DNA from 2 places in the Thauera sp. AutoDN2 genome. Region 2 is predicted to be linked to the other one. Evidence: predicted binding sites of a transcription regulator. Region 2 holds the regulator's gene; the other holds the start of a gene.
The links. The regulator HrcA, encoded in region 2, represses chaperone genes, less so after heat shock. The targets are predictions, from matches to a motif close to TNTTAGCACTCNNNGNCNNNGAGTGCTAANA.
Positions count from the first base shown of each region.

Region 1 (7,830 bases), on a different contig from region 2:
CGCGAAACCCCGCCTGGCTCAGGTACCAAGCGGTCGTGACACCAGACAGGCCGGCGCCGAGAACCAGGACGTGCATTTGAAGTGCTGCGCAATGAACTTGCCCCGGATGATACCCCCTTGCCTGCTGACCTGCCCGTGCCGCGCCGTTCCGGGGACGCGTTAATCCGTGCGCTTGCGGTGCGGAACCGGGATAATCGCAGGCTGTCCGTTAAGTGTCTTGTGGAGCCCTTTCATGCGTCGAGTGACCCTTACCCAGTTTCTGATCGAACAGCAGCGCGCCGGCCGCATCAACCCCGAGCTGCGCCTCCTGATCGAGGTGGTCGCGCGCGCGGTGAAGGCGATCAGCGTCAACGTTTCCAAGGGTGCGCTCGCGGGTGTTCTCGGCGAGGCCGGCACCGACAACGTGCAGGGCGAGGCGCAGAAGAAGCTCGACGTGATCGCCAACGAGATCCTGCTGCAGGCGAACGAATGGGGCGGCCACCTGGCGGCAATGGCCTCGGAGGAGGTCGAGACCGTGCATCAGATCCCGTTCGACTACCCCAAGGGCGGTTATCTGCTGCTGTTCGATCCGCTCGACGGGTCCTCCAACATCGACGTGAACATCTCCGTTGGCACGATCTTCTCCGTGCTGCGCAACCCGCCCGACCACACAGAGCCGACCGAGGAGGACTTCCTTCAGCCTGGCGATGAGCAGGTGGCCGCAGGCTATGCGGTATATGGTCCATCGACGATGCTGGTGCTCACCGTAGGCAAGGGGGTGCATGGTTTCACCCTCGATCGCGAGATGGGCAGCTTCATTTACACTCAGCCCTACATGACGGTCCCGCCCGATACGCACGAGTTCGCCATCAACGCATCGAATTCCCGCCACTGGGAGGCGCCGGTCAAGCGCTACGTCGACGAGATGACCCTCGGCAAGGAGGGGCCGCTTGGGAAGGACTACAACATGCGCTGGGTGGCCTCGATGGTCGCGGATGTGCATCGCATCCTCACCCGTGGCGGCGTCTTCATGTATCCGATGGACGAGAAGTGCCGCGCCAAGGGCGGCAAGCTGCGCCTGATGTACGAGGCCAACCCGATGGCGATGCTCATCGAGCAGGCGGGCGGTGCAGCCACCACCGGGCGTGCGCGCATCCTCGACCTGAAGCCCACCCACCTGCACCAGCGTGTCCCGGTGATTCTGGGCTCGAAGAACGAAGTCGAGCGTGTGACCGCCTACCACCAGGGCGGCTGACCTCCGTGGCGGGAAGCAGGGCGCGCGACATGCACCGCTGCATCGCGGCCTGTGGCTTGGCGGCGATCCTTCTGGCGTCTCCTGCGTCCGCGCAGGATGGGGGCGAAGTGCAGCCCACGCTGGAGGTCCGTCTCGATACGCCGGATTCGGTGCGTGGCCTGCTGTCCGAGCACGTGCGGCTGCTCAAGCGCTCGCCGCTCGTGCTGCCCGAGGAGAGCGCCGATCGTGCTGCGATGACCCGGCGTACCCGGCGCGAAGTGGCGGATCTGCTCGCGACCGAGGGGTATTTTTCCCCGCGCATTCGATTCGACCGCAGTGATGACCGGCGCTGGGTGCTGCAGGTCGAGCCCGGCGAGCGGACCGTGGTGGCCGGCGTGGAGCTCGTCTTCGAAGGTGAGGTGGTTGCGGGCGTGGAAGGGGCTGCAGGCGGCGAAGGGGCCGCAGCCTACCTGGAGGAATTGCGTGCGCGCTGGCAGTTGCCGGTCGGGCAAGCCTTCCGCCAGACGACGTGGGACGCTGCCAAGCAGGGACTTCTCGACGCCATCAACGCCCGACGCTATGCCGCCGCGCGCATCGCGGAGAGCCGCGCGGAGATCGATCCCAAGACCGCTCAGGCTTGGCTGCGCGTGCGTATCGACAGTGGCCCCAGCTTCTACCTTGGCGAGCTCGACGTGCAGGGCATCGAACATCTGCCCGCGGATCTCGTGGCGCGCTACAGCCAGCTCGAGCGCGGCGCGCCCTACGACCGCGAGGCCTTGCTCGCATTTCAGACGGGATTGCAGAACACGCCGCACTTCGGCTCGGTGATCGTCGATATCGAGCGTGATCCCGCGCTTGCAGCCGCGGTTCCGGTGCGGGTGCAGGTGACGGAGGCGCTGCCGCGCTATGCGGGCATGGGCGTGGGCTACTCGACCAACACCGGCGCACGGGTGGAGTTCAATTATCGCGATTCCAACCTGCGCCAGCGTGGCTGGGAGTTTTCCACCGGCCTGCGCTACGAGCAGTACCGACAGTCGCTGTATGCCGACATCTTCCTGCCGCCGCGTGGGGAGCATCGCGACAGCGTTGGCGCGCTCATCCAACGCAGCGATCTCGAGGGCCTGAAGGTCGACACCCAGATCCTCGGTGCGACCCGCGCGAGCCAGCGTGGTGACACCGAGACCCAGCTCGCACTGCGGCTGCAGCACGAGAAGATCCAGCCCGCGGGCGCAGACGCGCGCAGCAGCAACACGCTCACCGCAAACTGGACGTGGATCAAGCGTGCGGTGAACGATCTGCTCGACCCCACCGATGGTTATCTGCTCGAGTTCCAGGTCGGTGGTGCGCCTGAGATCGCCCTCGCCGAGCAGGACTTTCTGCGGCTGTATTCGCGCTTTGTGCGCTACCAGCCCGTGCGAGGCACCGATGTGTTCATCCTGCGTGGCGAGGCGGGGGTGACCCTTGCCGACAGCCGCGAAGGGATTCCACAGGATTTCCTTTTCCGCACCGGGGGTGCGCAATCGGTGCGCGGCTACGACTACCAGAGCCTGGGCGTCAGGGAAGGCAGCGCCACGGTAGGCGGGCGCTACCTCGCCACCGCCAGCGCAGAATACGTGCGCTGGTTCCAGCCCCAGTGGGGTGCCGCAGTGTTTGTGGATGCAGGGGACGCAGCCGACACGCGCGAAGACATCGACCTGCGCGTGGGCTACGGACTTGGCGCACGCTGGCGCAGCCCAGCCGGCCCGCTCGCGATCGATCTTGCCTGGGGCCATCAGGAACGCCGCCTGCGCCTCCACTTCGGGGTGGCGATCGCTTTCTGAGCTGCGGACGGCTCAACTCTACGGCCGGTCCAGTCGCCCCGCCAGCGCGCGCAGGTCGGCGAGCTTCTTCAGCCCCTCAAGCACCTTTGCGTTGAGCGAACCCACTGGCATCGCGCCGTCCGCATCCGGCTTCCCCGCAGGGACGCCGGTGAGCAACTCCAGGGCCTCATCGACGTCGGCGACCGCCCACACACTGAAGCGGCGGCTGCGCACGGCCTCAACCACATCCGCGCGCAACATCAGGTGGCACACGTTGGCGCGCGGGATGAGCACGCCCTGCGCACCGCTCAGGCCGCGCGCTACGCAGATGTCGAAGAAGCCTTCGATCTTCTCGTTGATGCCGCCGACCGGCTGCACCACGCCGAACTGGTTGACCGAGCCGGTGACGGCCAGCGCCTGCCGGACGGCTACGCCCGAGAGCGCCGACAGCAGGGCCGTGAGCTCGGCGAGCGAGGCGCTGTCTCCCTCGACGCCGCCGTAGGACTGCTCGAACACCAGGCTGGCCTTGAGCGAGAGCGGCATCGTCCAGCCGAAACGCGCAGCCATGAAGGAGGACAGGATCAGCACGCCCTTGGAATGGATCGGTCCGCCGAGTTTCACCTCGCGCTCAATGTCGATGATCTCGCCTTCGCCCACGCGCACGGTGGCGGTGATGCGGACCGGATGGGCGAAGCTGTCCTCGCCGAGGGGCACCACGGCCAGCCCGTTGACTTGTCCGACATGGCTGCCGTCGGTGTCCACTAGCCACTGCCCGCGCAGGATCTCCTGCTGGTGGCGCAAGCGGATGCGTTCGTGGCGCCGCCGATGGGCCTCAAGTGCAGCCTCCACGTGGTCGCGCTCGATGCGGTCGGCGCCGCTCGCGGTGGCAAAGTGCGCTGCCTCGCGCAGGCGGTCGTCGATCGGTTGGGTATGCGTGCTCAGGCGCTCGGCATCGCCGGCGATCCGCGCCGCTTGATCGATCAGGCGCGCCATCGCGGGCGCCGAGAGCGGAGGCAGTGCGGCGCGGCGGGCGAGGGCGGCGATCAGGCGTGCGTAGGCCGCGGTGTTGTCCGCGCTGCGCACGATCTCGCTCTCCATGTCCGCGTTGATGCGGAACAGTGCCGGGAACTCCGGATCGTACTGGCCGAGCAGGTAGTAGATCACCCGTTCGCCGATCAGGATCAGTTTGAGTTCGAGCGGCATCGGTTCGGGTTCGAGTTGCACCGAACCGGCGACGCCAATCAGTTCTGACAGGGACTCGATGCGCAGCCGGCCGGACTTCAGTGCGCGCTTGAGGCCTTCCCATGCAAAGGGCTGGGCGAGCAGCTTCATTGCATCCAGCACCAGGAAGCCGCCGTTTGCGCGGTGCAGGGCGCCGGCGCGAATCAGCGTGAAATTGCTCACCAGTGTACCCATGTGCACCAGGTGGTCGATGCGGCCGACCAGGTTCTGCAGGGTCGGGTGGTCCTCGTACACCACGGGCAGGGCCCCGTCGGCGGGGTTGGCCACCAGCACATTCACCAGGTAGCGCTGCACGGAAATGCTGCCCGAAAAGGTCAGCGTCTCCGTGTCCTCATCGCTGCGCGGTGAGGTGTGTAGCGATTCGCCGCTGGCGATGATGTCCTTGAGCACCTCGTCCAGGTGCTCGCACAACTCGGGCAGATCGGCGTACCGTGGCTTGAGCTCCTCGATCATGTGGGTGACGGTCGCGCCGAGTGCGTCACGGCCGGCATCGCGGATGCGATTCTGCAGCTCGCGCCGCCAGCGTGGGAACTCAGCGACCAGACGGTGCATGCGTTCGCGAAGGGCCTTGATGTGTTCGCCCAGAGCATGCTGGCGGTCCTCGGGTAGCTTCTCGAACTCCTCTTGCGTGAGCGTGTTCTCGGTGTCCTTCATAGGCAGGAAGGCGAAGCCGTGCGGGGTGCGCAGCAGGGCGATGCCCAGTTGCTGGGCTTCGTCACCAAGCTGGCGCAGCGCGGTTTCCTCGCGCTGTTTTGCTTCGTCCTGCAGGGCTTCGATGCGCTCGCGGTACTCGTCGCCTTCGAACACCGCGGCGATCGCTGGGATCAGCTCCTCTACGAAGTGCTGCATGTCGTCGCGGAAGGCAGGGCCGCGACCGCAGGGCAGGCGCAGCAGGCGTGGTCGCGAGGCGTGCTCGAAGTTCCACACATAGCACCAGTCGCCCGGCGGTGGCCCCTCTTGCCGCCTTTCGTCGAGCAGGCGTGCGACGATCTCGTGGCGGCCGCTTCCGGCGTCGCCGAGCACGAACAGATTGAAACCCTCTCCGGCAATGTCGAGTCCCAGGTGGATTGCGTCCACCGCGCGGCCATGCAGGTCTGCGGCGTCCAGTTCGGGGAGTTCGTCGGAGCGCTGGAAGCCGAGGGCTTCCGGGTCGCAGGCGGTATGCAGCTGTGCAGCAGCAAGCGGGGCGAGCTTGGGCATGACGGGGCCTCGCGCATTCGGGCGTCTCGGCGTCATCTTAACCGCCCCTGCGGAACGACCCAACCCGGCGCTGGCCGAACTTCCATCCGGTGTGCCGGACCGGTGCAGAAAAAGTTGCATGGCTCGGACTTGAAATCCACCGACCCCGTCCCTATTATTAGCACTCGTTAGCGGTGAGTGCTAACAAGCGTCGGGCGGCGCTTCCTGCGCCGATCCGCGTCACTGCGAATTTTGTCCTGCGGGCTCGTCCCGCGAACCAACCCAAACAGTCGAACCGAAAGGAGAGAACTCGATGAAGATTCGTCCCCTGCACGATCGCGTGATCGTCAAGCGTCTGGAAGCCGAGCGCAAGACCGCGAGCGGCATCGTGATCCCGGACAGCGCCGGCGAGAAGCCCGATCAGGGCGAGGTCCTGGCCGTCGGCAACGGCAAGATCCTGGACGACGGCAAGGTGCGTCCGATGGCCGTCAAGGTGGGCGACAAGGTCTTGTTCGGCAAGTACGCCGGCCAGACCGTGAAGGTCGAAGGCGACGAGCTCCTCGTGATGCGCGAGGAAGACATCATGGGCGTGGTCGAGGCCTGAGCCTCCCCCGAATCCCAGAAACGCTAACCGAAATATTTCCGGAGTTCTGAAGAATGGCAGCTAAAGAAGTCAAGTTTGGCGATTCCGCCCGCGAGCGCATGGTCGCCGGCATCAACATCCTGGCCAACGCGGTCAAGGTCACCCTGGGCCCGAAGGGCCGCAACGTGGTGCTGGAGCGCTCCTTCGGCGCCCCCACCGTCACCAAGGATGGCGTCTCCGTCGCCAAGGAAATCGAACTGAAGGACAAGTTCGAGAACATGGGCGCGCAGATGGTCAAGGAAGTTGCTTCCAAGACCTCCGACATCGCCGGTGACGGCACCACCACCGCCACCGTGCTGGCCCAGTCGATCGTGCGTGAAGGCATGAAGTTCGTTGCCGCCGGCATGAACCCGATGGACCTGAAGCGCGGCATCGACAAGGCCGTCATCGCCACCATCGACGAGCTGAAGAAGCTGTCGAAGCCCTGCTCGACCAACAAGGAGATCGCCCAGGTCGGCTCGATCTCCGCAAACTCGGACAGCGACATCGGCGACATCATCGCCAAGGCGATGGACAAGGTCGGCAAGGAAGGCGTGATCACCGTCGAAGACGGCAAGTCGCTGCAGAACGAGCTCGACGTCGTCGAGGGCATGCAGTTCGACCGCGGCTACCTGTCGCCCTACTTCATCAACAACCCGGACAAGCAGGTTGCGATCCTCGAGCAGCCCTTCGTCCTGCTGTTCGACAAGAAGATCTCCAACATCCGTGACCTCCTGCCGGTGCTCGAGCAGGTCGCCAAGGCCGGCCGTCCGCTGCTGATCATTGCCGAAGACGTCGAGGGCGAAGCCCTGGCCACCCTGGTGGTGAACAACATCCGCGGCATCCTCAAGACCTGCGCCGTCAAGGCTCCGGGCTTCGGCGACCGTCGCAAGGCCATGCTGGAAGACATCGCCATCCTGACCGGCGGCCAGGTCATCGCCGAAGAAGTCGGCCTGACCCTTGAGAAGGCCACCCTGGACGACCTCGGCCAGGCTGCCCGCATCGAGATCGGCAAGGAAAACACCATCATCATCGATGGCGCCGGCCAGGCCGAGCGCATCGAAGCCCGCGTCAAGCAGATCCGCGTGCAGATCGAGGAAGCCACCTCCGACTACGACCGCGAGAAGCTGCAGGAGCGCGTCGCCAAGCTGGCGGGCGGTGTTGCGGTGATCAAGGTCGGTGCCGCCACCGAAGTCGAGATGAAGGAAAAGAAGGCCCGCGTCGAAGACGCCCTGCACGCCACCCGCGCTGCAGTGGAAGAGGGCATCGTCCCCGGCGGCGGTGTTGCGCTGCTGCGTGCCCGTGCTGCACTGGGCGAGCTGAAGGGCGACAACCACGACCAGGATGCCGGCATCAAGATCGTGCTGCGCGCCATGGAGCAGCCGCTGCGCGAGATCGTCGCCAACGCCGGTGACGAGCCGAGCGTGGTGGTGAACAAGGTTGTCGAGGGTTCGGGCAACTACGGTTTCAACGCCGCTACCGGCGAGTACGGCGACATGGTCGAGATGGGCGTGCTGGATCCGACCAAGGTCACCCGCACCGCGCTGCAGAACGCCGCGTCCGTCGCTGGTCTGATGCTGACCACCGACTGCATGGTCGGCGAGCTGGCGGAAGACAAGCCGATGGGCGGCATGCCCGATATGGGCGGCATGGGTGGTATGGGCGGCATGGGCGGTATGGGCATGTAATGTGCCCGCGCCTCGCCTTCTTCTTGGGGCGGGGCGCAAGCCGCGGTAAACGAAGAACGGCTCCGCGAAGTGCGGGGCCGTTCTTCG
Region 1 covers NZ_JBNCAR010000002.1:144,332-152,161, reverse strand. Annotated here, with positions in the region: gene ACPT9U_RS02060 (D-amino acid dehydrogenase) at 1-76, opposite strand, end outside; gene ACPT9U_RS02055 (class 1 fructose-bisphosphatase) at 233-1,234, shown strand; gene ACPT9U_RS02050 (autotransporter assembly complex protein TamA) at 1,264-3,033, shown strand; gene ACPT9U_RS02045 (Lon protease family protein) at 3,052-5,454, opposite strand; gene groES (co-chaperone GroES) at 5,747-6,037, shown strand; gene groL (chaperonin GroEL) at 6,091-7,743, shown strand.
Region 1: a site for HrcA is predicted at 5,610-5,640, ahead of groES (co-chaperone GroES). Genes of this name have one in related genera too.

Region 2 (7,830 bases):
AGCCGGGGCAGCAGCAGCGACCGGGGCGGTGCACTTGTCGGCCGGGACGATGTCGGCATCGCACGCGCAGCCGACCGGGAACTCACCGGCCAGGGCGGTCGAAGCGGCAGCCGGGCTCCAGTAGCCGGTGCGCCAGCACAGGCCGGTACCGCTGCGGGCGACGACGTTGCGCGCGTCGATGACGTAAGGGATTTCGCCGGCGCCCGACACGACGACGTCGTTTACCTGCGCAAAGGCGCTCGGAGCGGACAGGCCAATCGAGGCGATGGCTGCCAGCATGAACATCTGCTTCTTGGTTTGTTTGATCATGGTTTCCTCTTTGATGGGCGAGTCGCCGGTAATGCCATTGAAAGGGATGAAGACAGCCGGACTACCGTCTTCGCGTACGAAAGACTCAGTATATCCACTTCAATTACTGAGCTTAGTTTGCCACACGGATGAAAGGCGGAGCAATTCGCTGTCGTTAATATGCAACAGCGCAGCGCCTTTGTCCACGCGGGTTTCCCCATTTACCCAGACGTGCGAAACATGCTCGCGACCCGCGACATGGACAAGGTGTGAGACGGGGTCGAAACACGGTTGGCAATCCACTGCACCGAGATCGACTGCGCACAGGTCGGCCAGCTTGCCGACCTCGATCGAGCCGATCCGGTCGGCCATTCCCAGTGCGCTTGCGCCGTCCAGTGTCGCCATGCGCAGGGCGGTCTGAGCAGGCACGACTGTTGGGTCACGGGAGGCGGCCTTGGCGAGCAAGGCTGCGTGACGCATTTCGTGGAACATGTCGAGGCGGTTGTTGCTTGCGGCGCCGTCTGTGCCCAATCCCACGCGCAGGCCTGCAGCGAGCATTCGCGATATATCGGGGATGCCGCTACCGAGCTTCATGTTCGAGGTGGGGCAGTGTGCCACGCTGCAGCCGTGGCGTTGGAGAAGCTCCAGATCGGTCTCGTCGAGATGCACTGCGTGCACCGCGATCGTGTTCTGGCCGAGCGCGCCGAGCCGCGCCAGACGAGCAAGTGGGCGGCAGCCGTGGGCGGCGAGCGAGTCAGCGATCTCCTGGCTGGTTTCGTGCACATGGATATGAATGGCGAGGTCGAGTTCCTCGGCAATGGCCAGCGCACGCGCGAAGCTGGCGTCCGAAACGGTGTACGGTGCATGGGGCGCGACCGAGAACTGAATCAGGGGGTGCGCGGACCAGCGGTCGCGCGAAGCAAGACCTTTGCGCAGGTAGTCGTCGGCGTCGCTGGCGTAGGGCGTGGGGAACTCGAGCATGACCATGCCGACGACCGCGCGCATGCCCATCTCGGCGAAGGCCTCTGCAGCGGCCTCGGGGTGAAAATACATGTCGTTGCAGGTGGTAACGCCACCGCGCAGCATCTCGGCGGCCGCAAGACGCGTGCCGTCGCGGACGAATGCCGGGCTTACGTGGCGGGCCTCGGTGGGCCAGATGGCTTCCTGCAGCCAGCGCATCAGCGGCAGGTCGTCGGCGATGCCGCGCATGAGGTTCATTGCTGCGTGCGCATGAAGATTCACCATGCCGGGGATGAGCAGATGGGTGGGCAGGCTCACCTCACGTTCGGCTCGATAGTGCCGGTGTGCTTCGGCCTGAGGCATCACACCCACGATGCGTCCATCCCGAACGGCCACTGCGTGGTTCTCGAGGACAGTGTTGACGGGTGCAACCGGGGCGATCCAGCGTGTGTTGATGACCAGGTCGGCGGGCTCGTTCAAGTTCTCGTCTCCGTCGGGTAAGGGGGGCGGGCAAGGGTAATGCAGGCCGGGGGCATTACATTGCCTCGTGCAGGCCGGTTCGTGCAAGAATTGCACTGTTTTCCAGCGCTGCGTAGTGGAGCGCCTGCCTCCACGGAATGAAAATGAACGCGACTCCGGACCGGATCGGGAAGTACAGGATCATCAGGGAAATCGGCCGTGGTGCAACGGCGGTGGTCTATCTCGCCGAATGCGACGATTACCCTACGCCCGTGGCGCTCAAGCATGTGCGCTTCGGCGACCGCGGCCGCGACGAGGCCAAATGGAGCCGGCGCCTGATCAAGCTGCTTCGGGCGGAGCAGGCGGTGTCCGGGCGCCTTGATCACCCGAATATCATCCGTATCTTCGATGCTTCGGTCGATGCCGAGCAGGCCTATGTGGTGATGGAGTATTTTCCGGGTGAATCGCTCGAGCGCTTTTGCGGGTTCGAGAACCTGCTGCCCATCCATCGCACGATCGCGATCGTGTTCAAGTGTTGCATGGCGCTGGATCACGCCTATCGGCAGGGGGTCGTTCATCGCGACATCAAGCCGGCGAACATCCTGGTGGATGAGCGCGACAATGTAAAAATTACCGACTTCGGTCTGGCGCTCAACATCAACAAGAAGCTCGATACCGACTCTACCTTCATCATGGGGGTCGGTTCGCCCGCCTACATGAGCCCGGAACAGATCAAGGGCTACCCGCTCAACCAGAAGACCGATCTCTATTCGCTTGGTGTCGTGCTGTTCCACATGCTCACAGGGCGGCTGCCATTCCGCGCCAGCAATCCGGCGCAGCTCGTCTACAAGATCATCAACGCCGATCCGCCCTCGGTCTCGCAGCTGAACCCGGACGTGCCCGAGCAGATGGACGCGGTGATCCGCAAGGCGCTGGAAAAGGACCTGTACTCGCGTTACCGCAATGGCGCGGAGTTTGCTAAGGATCTGGCAGCGGTTCGCTACCGCATCCTGGACGAGAGTTACGTGCCGCCGGATTCGGCGCGTTTCACTCAGTTGCGCCGCATGGCCTTCTTTACAGAGTTCGAGGATGTGGACCTATGGGAGGTGCTGCGCATCTGCTCGTGGCGCAAGGTGGAGCAGGAGGTGGCCTTGATGCGCGAAGGCGATACCGACCAGCGGTTCGGTATCGTGCTTGCGGGGCGGGTCGAACTCTCTAGGAACGGCAAGCGGGTCATGGAGCTCGGCCCGGGCGAGGTGTTCGGTGTGCAGGCCTGGCTGGACCAGCTCGAGCATCGTCACATGCTCACGGTTGTGTCGCTCGAGCCGCTGAGTTACCTGGAGGTCAATCCGGCGGCGCTTGCGCTGGCTACCGATGAGGTACAGGAGCGCTTCAAGCGCCAAGTCGCCACCGCCGTGGTGCGCAGGCTCGCGTCGCTTTCTGCTCAACTTGCCGAGGAGGCGCCCGAGGCTGTGCGGGCGCAGCGATCTGCGCCTGTGAGCCATGACCTGCAACTGCTCGACCCCTGAACGCCATCCTCCGGTGGATCCTCCGTGGGGGATGGTCGCCTCCCCCGGCACATGCCCTATTGAGCTGCGCCTAGTTTGCGTGCGCGTTCGAGGCTGGTCTTGCGCGCTTCGGGTGTCGAAGGCGCCAGCGCGAGCCAGTTGCCCAGGTGCGCGCACGTGAGCTCGGTGAGTGCCTGCATCCATTCGTGGCGCTCATTCAGGCAGGGGATGTAGTGGAAGGCCTTGCCGCCTTTCTCCAGGAACGCCTCCCTGCACTCCATGCCAATTTCCTCCAGGGTCTCGAGACAGTCCGAGACGAAGCCTGGGCACATCACGTCGACGCGGCCCACCCCCTGTGCCGCGAGCGCCTCGAGCGTGGGCTGCGTGTAGGGTTGGAGCCATTCGGCCTTGCCGAAGCGCGACTGAAAGGTCACCAGCACCTTCTCCGGCGCGAGGCCAAGCCCTTCCGCCACCAGCCGGCCGGTCTTGTGGCATTCGCAATGATAGGGGTCACCCAGATCGAGCGAGCGCCGCGGCACACCATGGAAGCTGAGCAACAGGCGATCGGGTTCGCCGTTCGCGGCCCAGTGGTCGCGCACGCTCTGCACCAGCGCCGCGATGTAGCCCGGATGGTCGTGGAAGTTGCGTACGAAGCGGACTTCGGGCTGATTGCGCCAGCGTGCCATGCAGCGTCCCACCTCATCCACGACGGTGGCGGAGGTGCTTGCCGAATACTGCGGGTAGAGCGGTAGCACGAGGATGCGGGTGCAGCCGCGTGCGCGCATGGCATTGAGGGTGTCCTCGATCGAGGGCGTTCCATATCGCATCGCATACGCGACGTCGAGTTCCCCGTGGCCGGCTTTCGCGAGATATCCGGCGAGCAGCTTGGTCTGGCGCTCGGTGTGCACCTTCAGGGGGGAGCCTTCGTCGGTCCAGATGGTGGCGTATTTTGCGGCCGAGGCCTTGGGGCGGGTGTTGAGGATGATGCCGTTGAGGATCAGCCACCAGATCGGGCGTGGAATCTCTACCACGCGTGGATCGGACAGGAACTGCTTGAGGTAGGGGCGCAGCGCGGCCGCGGTGGGTGCCTCGGGGCTGCCCAGGTTGACGAGCAGCACGCCGGTACGGGGCGTATCGTCGTGTTTGAAAGGCGGTTCTTTCCAGTAACGGGACATCGGATTCCTTGTCGTTCTTTCTGTTGTCGCGGCCAGTGGTGTGGGTCCGCCCTCAGTTGCGGGCGGACAGCGCGTTGGAGAGCAGGCGAGCGGTGATGTCGACGATCGGGATCACGCGGTCGTAGGCCATGCGTGTCGGGCCGATCACGCCCAGGGAGCCCACGACCTGACCATCCACCTCGTACGGGGCAGTGATGACGCTGCAGCCGTCCAGGGGCTCCAGGCCGGATTCGCCACCGATGAAGATCTGCACGCCTTCGGCCCGGTTCGACAGGTCGAGCAACTGCATCAGGCCGGTACGCTGTTCGAAAAGCTTGAACAGCTCGCGCAGGCGCGACATGTTCGAGGACAGGTCGTCGATGTCGAGCAGGTTGGTTTCGCCCGAAATCACGTAGTTCGACGCGTTGTCCTCGGCCGCCTGCGCGCCTGCGTCCACCGTTGCGCTCATCAGCTCGGTCATGTCGCTGCGCAGCTGTCGGAGTTCATCCTTGAGTCGGATGCGGATCTCGTCGAAGGACAAGCCGGCGTAGTGTTCGTTCAGGTACTGCGTGGTGGCCCCAAGTTCGGCGGAGCTATAGCCGCGGCGGGTGAGGAGCAGACGGTTCTGCACGTCGCCACCGGTGGTGACGATGATAAGCAGGATCCGGTTTTCGGCGAGGCTGATGAACTCGAACTGGCGGATGCGCACCGCTTCCTTGCGCGGCGCGACGACCACCCCCGCGAAGCGGGTGAGATCCGAGAGCAGATGTGAGGCAGAACTGATCAGGCGTTGCGGCTGATCGGGCGGCAGTTGCCCCTTCAGTGCGCGTACACGCTCGCTGCCGAGTGGCTGCACGGTGAGCAGGGTATCCACGAAGAAGCGGTAGCCCCGCGCCGTCGGAATGCGCCCTGCCGAAGTGTGCGGGCTTGCAATGAAGCCCATCTCCTCAAGGTCGCTCATCACATTGCGCACCGTGGCGGGTGACAGCTCCAGTCCGGAAAAGCGCGACAGTGCGCGCGAACCAACCGGCTGCCCATCGGCGATGTAGCGTTCGATCAGGGTCTTGAGCAGGATCTGGGAGCGGGTGTCGATGGAATTCATGGCAGTCGGGAATATAGCCCGGATTCTACGGAAGCGTCCCTTCGCAGGCCAGTTGGCCGGGCTACATTGGCCGGATCGCGCGATCCGCAAAGCTTCTCTCCTTCGGCTTCTCCGGAACTCTTTGGCGTCATGCCCGAGGGCTGGGCATTGTGGTTTAATCCAGGTCCATGAGCACGAACTTCCGCACGATTGCCCTCATCGGCAAGTACCAGAGTACCGACGTGGCCGAGTCGGTGCTCTCGGTCGCGCGCTATCTGCGTGATCGTGGCCTCACCGTATTGATCGAGCAGGGCACCGCGAGTTCGATCGGTGGCGTGCACGATTTTCCGGTGGCGAGCTACGAATACATCGGTGTGAGCGCCGACCTCGCCGTCGTTGTCGGCGGAGATGGAAGCATGCTGCATAGTGCGCGCCGGCTCGTCGATCATGGCGTACCCCTGGTCGGGGTCAATCTGGGCCGGCTGGGTTTTCTGACCGACATTTCGCGCAGCCATGCCAGCGAGCGCCTGGGCGAGATGCTGGATGGCCATTACACGGAAGAGCATCGTTTCATGCTCGATGCGGAGGTGCTGCGAGGTGGGGAACGTGTGTTCCATACGCTCGCGCTCAACGACGTGGTGGTCAACAAGGGCGATCTGGGGCGCATGATCGAATTCGACCTCTCCATCGATGGGGAATTCGTCTACACGCAACGCTCGGACGGCATGATCGTGTCCACGCCGACCGGCTCGACCGCCTACGCGCTCTCCGCCAATGGCCCGATCCTGCACCCGAGTGTGGGCGGGATCGCCCTGGTGCCGCTGTGTCCGCATGCGCTTACGGCGCGTCCGATCACGTTGCCCGACAGTTGCTGCATCGACATCGCCATGCTGCCCCTGCAGGATGCGCGCGTGCATTTCGACGGCCAGACACGCTTCGACCTGCGTGCGGGAGACTGCGTGCGGCTCAAGCGTTCTGTGCACACGCTGCGTCTGCTGCACCCGAAGGGCTACAGCTACTTCGACATGCTGCGCGAGAAGCTTCACTGGAGCGCCGCGCCGCGGAACTGATCCGGTCGCTGGTGCAAACGAACGCGCTCTTGCGCTGCTCGCTTTTCTTCCGTTTCGAAACCCGCTTTTCCTTTGATTTGCCTCGCTACGATGCTGCGCAGCCTGACCATTCGTGATTTTGTCATCGTCGACCGGCTCGATCTGGAATTCGAGCCGGGCTTTGGCGCCCTGACCGGCGAAACCGGGGCAGGCAAATCCATCCTGCTCGATGCGCTTGGTCTTGCGCTCGGTGGCCGCGGGGATGCCGCCGCAGTGCGTCAGGGGCGCGAGCGCGCCGAGGTGGTCGCCGAGTTCGATCTGCCGGTCGAGGGCGGGCTTCGTGCCTGGCTGGTGGAGCAGGGCTTGGGTGTTGAAGAGGATTGCGCGATCCTGCGCCGGACCATCGACGCCGGCGGACGCAGCCGGGCCTGGATCAATGGCAGCGCTGTAACGCTTACGCAACTGCGCAGCGCGGGGGAGTGGCTGGCCGATATTCACGGACAGCATGCGCACCACGCTTTGTTGCGTGGCGAGGCGCAGCGCGCGCTGCTGGACGCCCAGGCTGGAGCGCTTGGCCTCGCGGCGGAGGTGGCGGATAGGCATCGTGAATGGCAGCGAATGCTGCGTCTGCAGCGGGAGGCCGAGGTGGATTCGGCCAGCTCGGCCAAGGAGCGCGAACTGCTTGGCTGGCAACTTGGCGAGTTGGAAGAGCTTGGCTTCGATGTCGAGGAATGGCTCGCGCTGGAAGCCGAGCATGGACGTCTTGCCCATGCTGCAAGCATTTTGGAAGGCGCCGAGGAAACACTGGCCGTGCTTGGGGAAGGCGACGCGGCGGTCTGTTCGATGCTCCGGCATCTGGATGCGCGCATCAGCGGGCTGTGCGAGTTCGACCCCGGGTTGGCCGACGTGCGCGAGTTACTCGGTGCTGCGGCGATTCAGGCGGACGAAGCCCTGCACGCCTTGCGTCGTTACCACGACCGGCTGGACCTGGACCCCGCACGGCTGGCAGAGGTGGAACGCCGCATCGCCGCCGTCATGGACATGGCGCGCAAGCACCGCGTGGCGCCGGAGGCGCTTCCCGAGCTTGCCGATCAGTGGCGCACGCGGCTGGCTACACTCGAGGCCACTGCCGATCCGCAGCGCCTGGCCGCAGCCGCGCGTGAGGCCGAGCAGCACTACATGGAAGCAGCACGTGCGCTGTCGCTCCAGCGCGCGCCGGCAGCGCGCAGGCTGTCTGAAGAGATCAGCGCTGCGATGCAGGACCTCGCGATGGCGGGCGGGCGCTTCGAGATCGCGCTCGAGGCCTGCCCGCCCGGGGCAAACGGGCTGGA
Region 2 covers NZ_JBNCAR010000011.1:35,613-43,442, forward strand. Annotated here, with positions in the region: gene ACPT9U_RS08495 (OmpA family protein) at 1-309, opposite strand, end outside; gene ACPT9U_RS08500 (TRZ/ATZ family hydrolase) at 409-1,728, opposite strand; gene ACPT9U_RS08505 (protein kinase domain-containing protein) at 1,872-3,236, shown strand; gene hemH (ferrochelatase) at 3,293-4,390, opposite strand; gene hrcA (heat-inducible transcriptional repressor HrcA) at 4,443-5,471, opposite strand; gene ACPT9U_RS08520 (NAD kinase) at 5,639-6,520, shown strand; gene recN (DNA repair protein RecN) at 6,611-7,830, shown strand, end outside.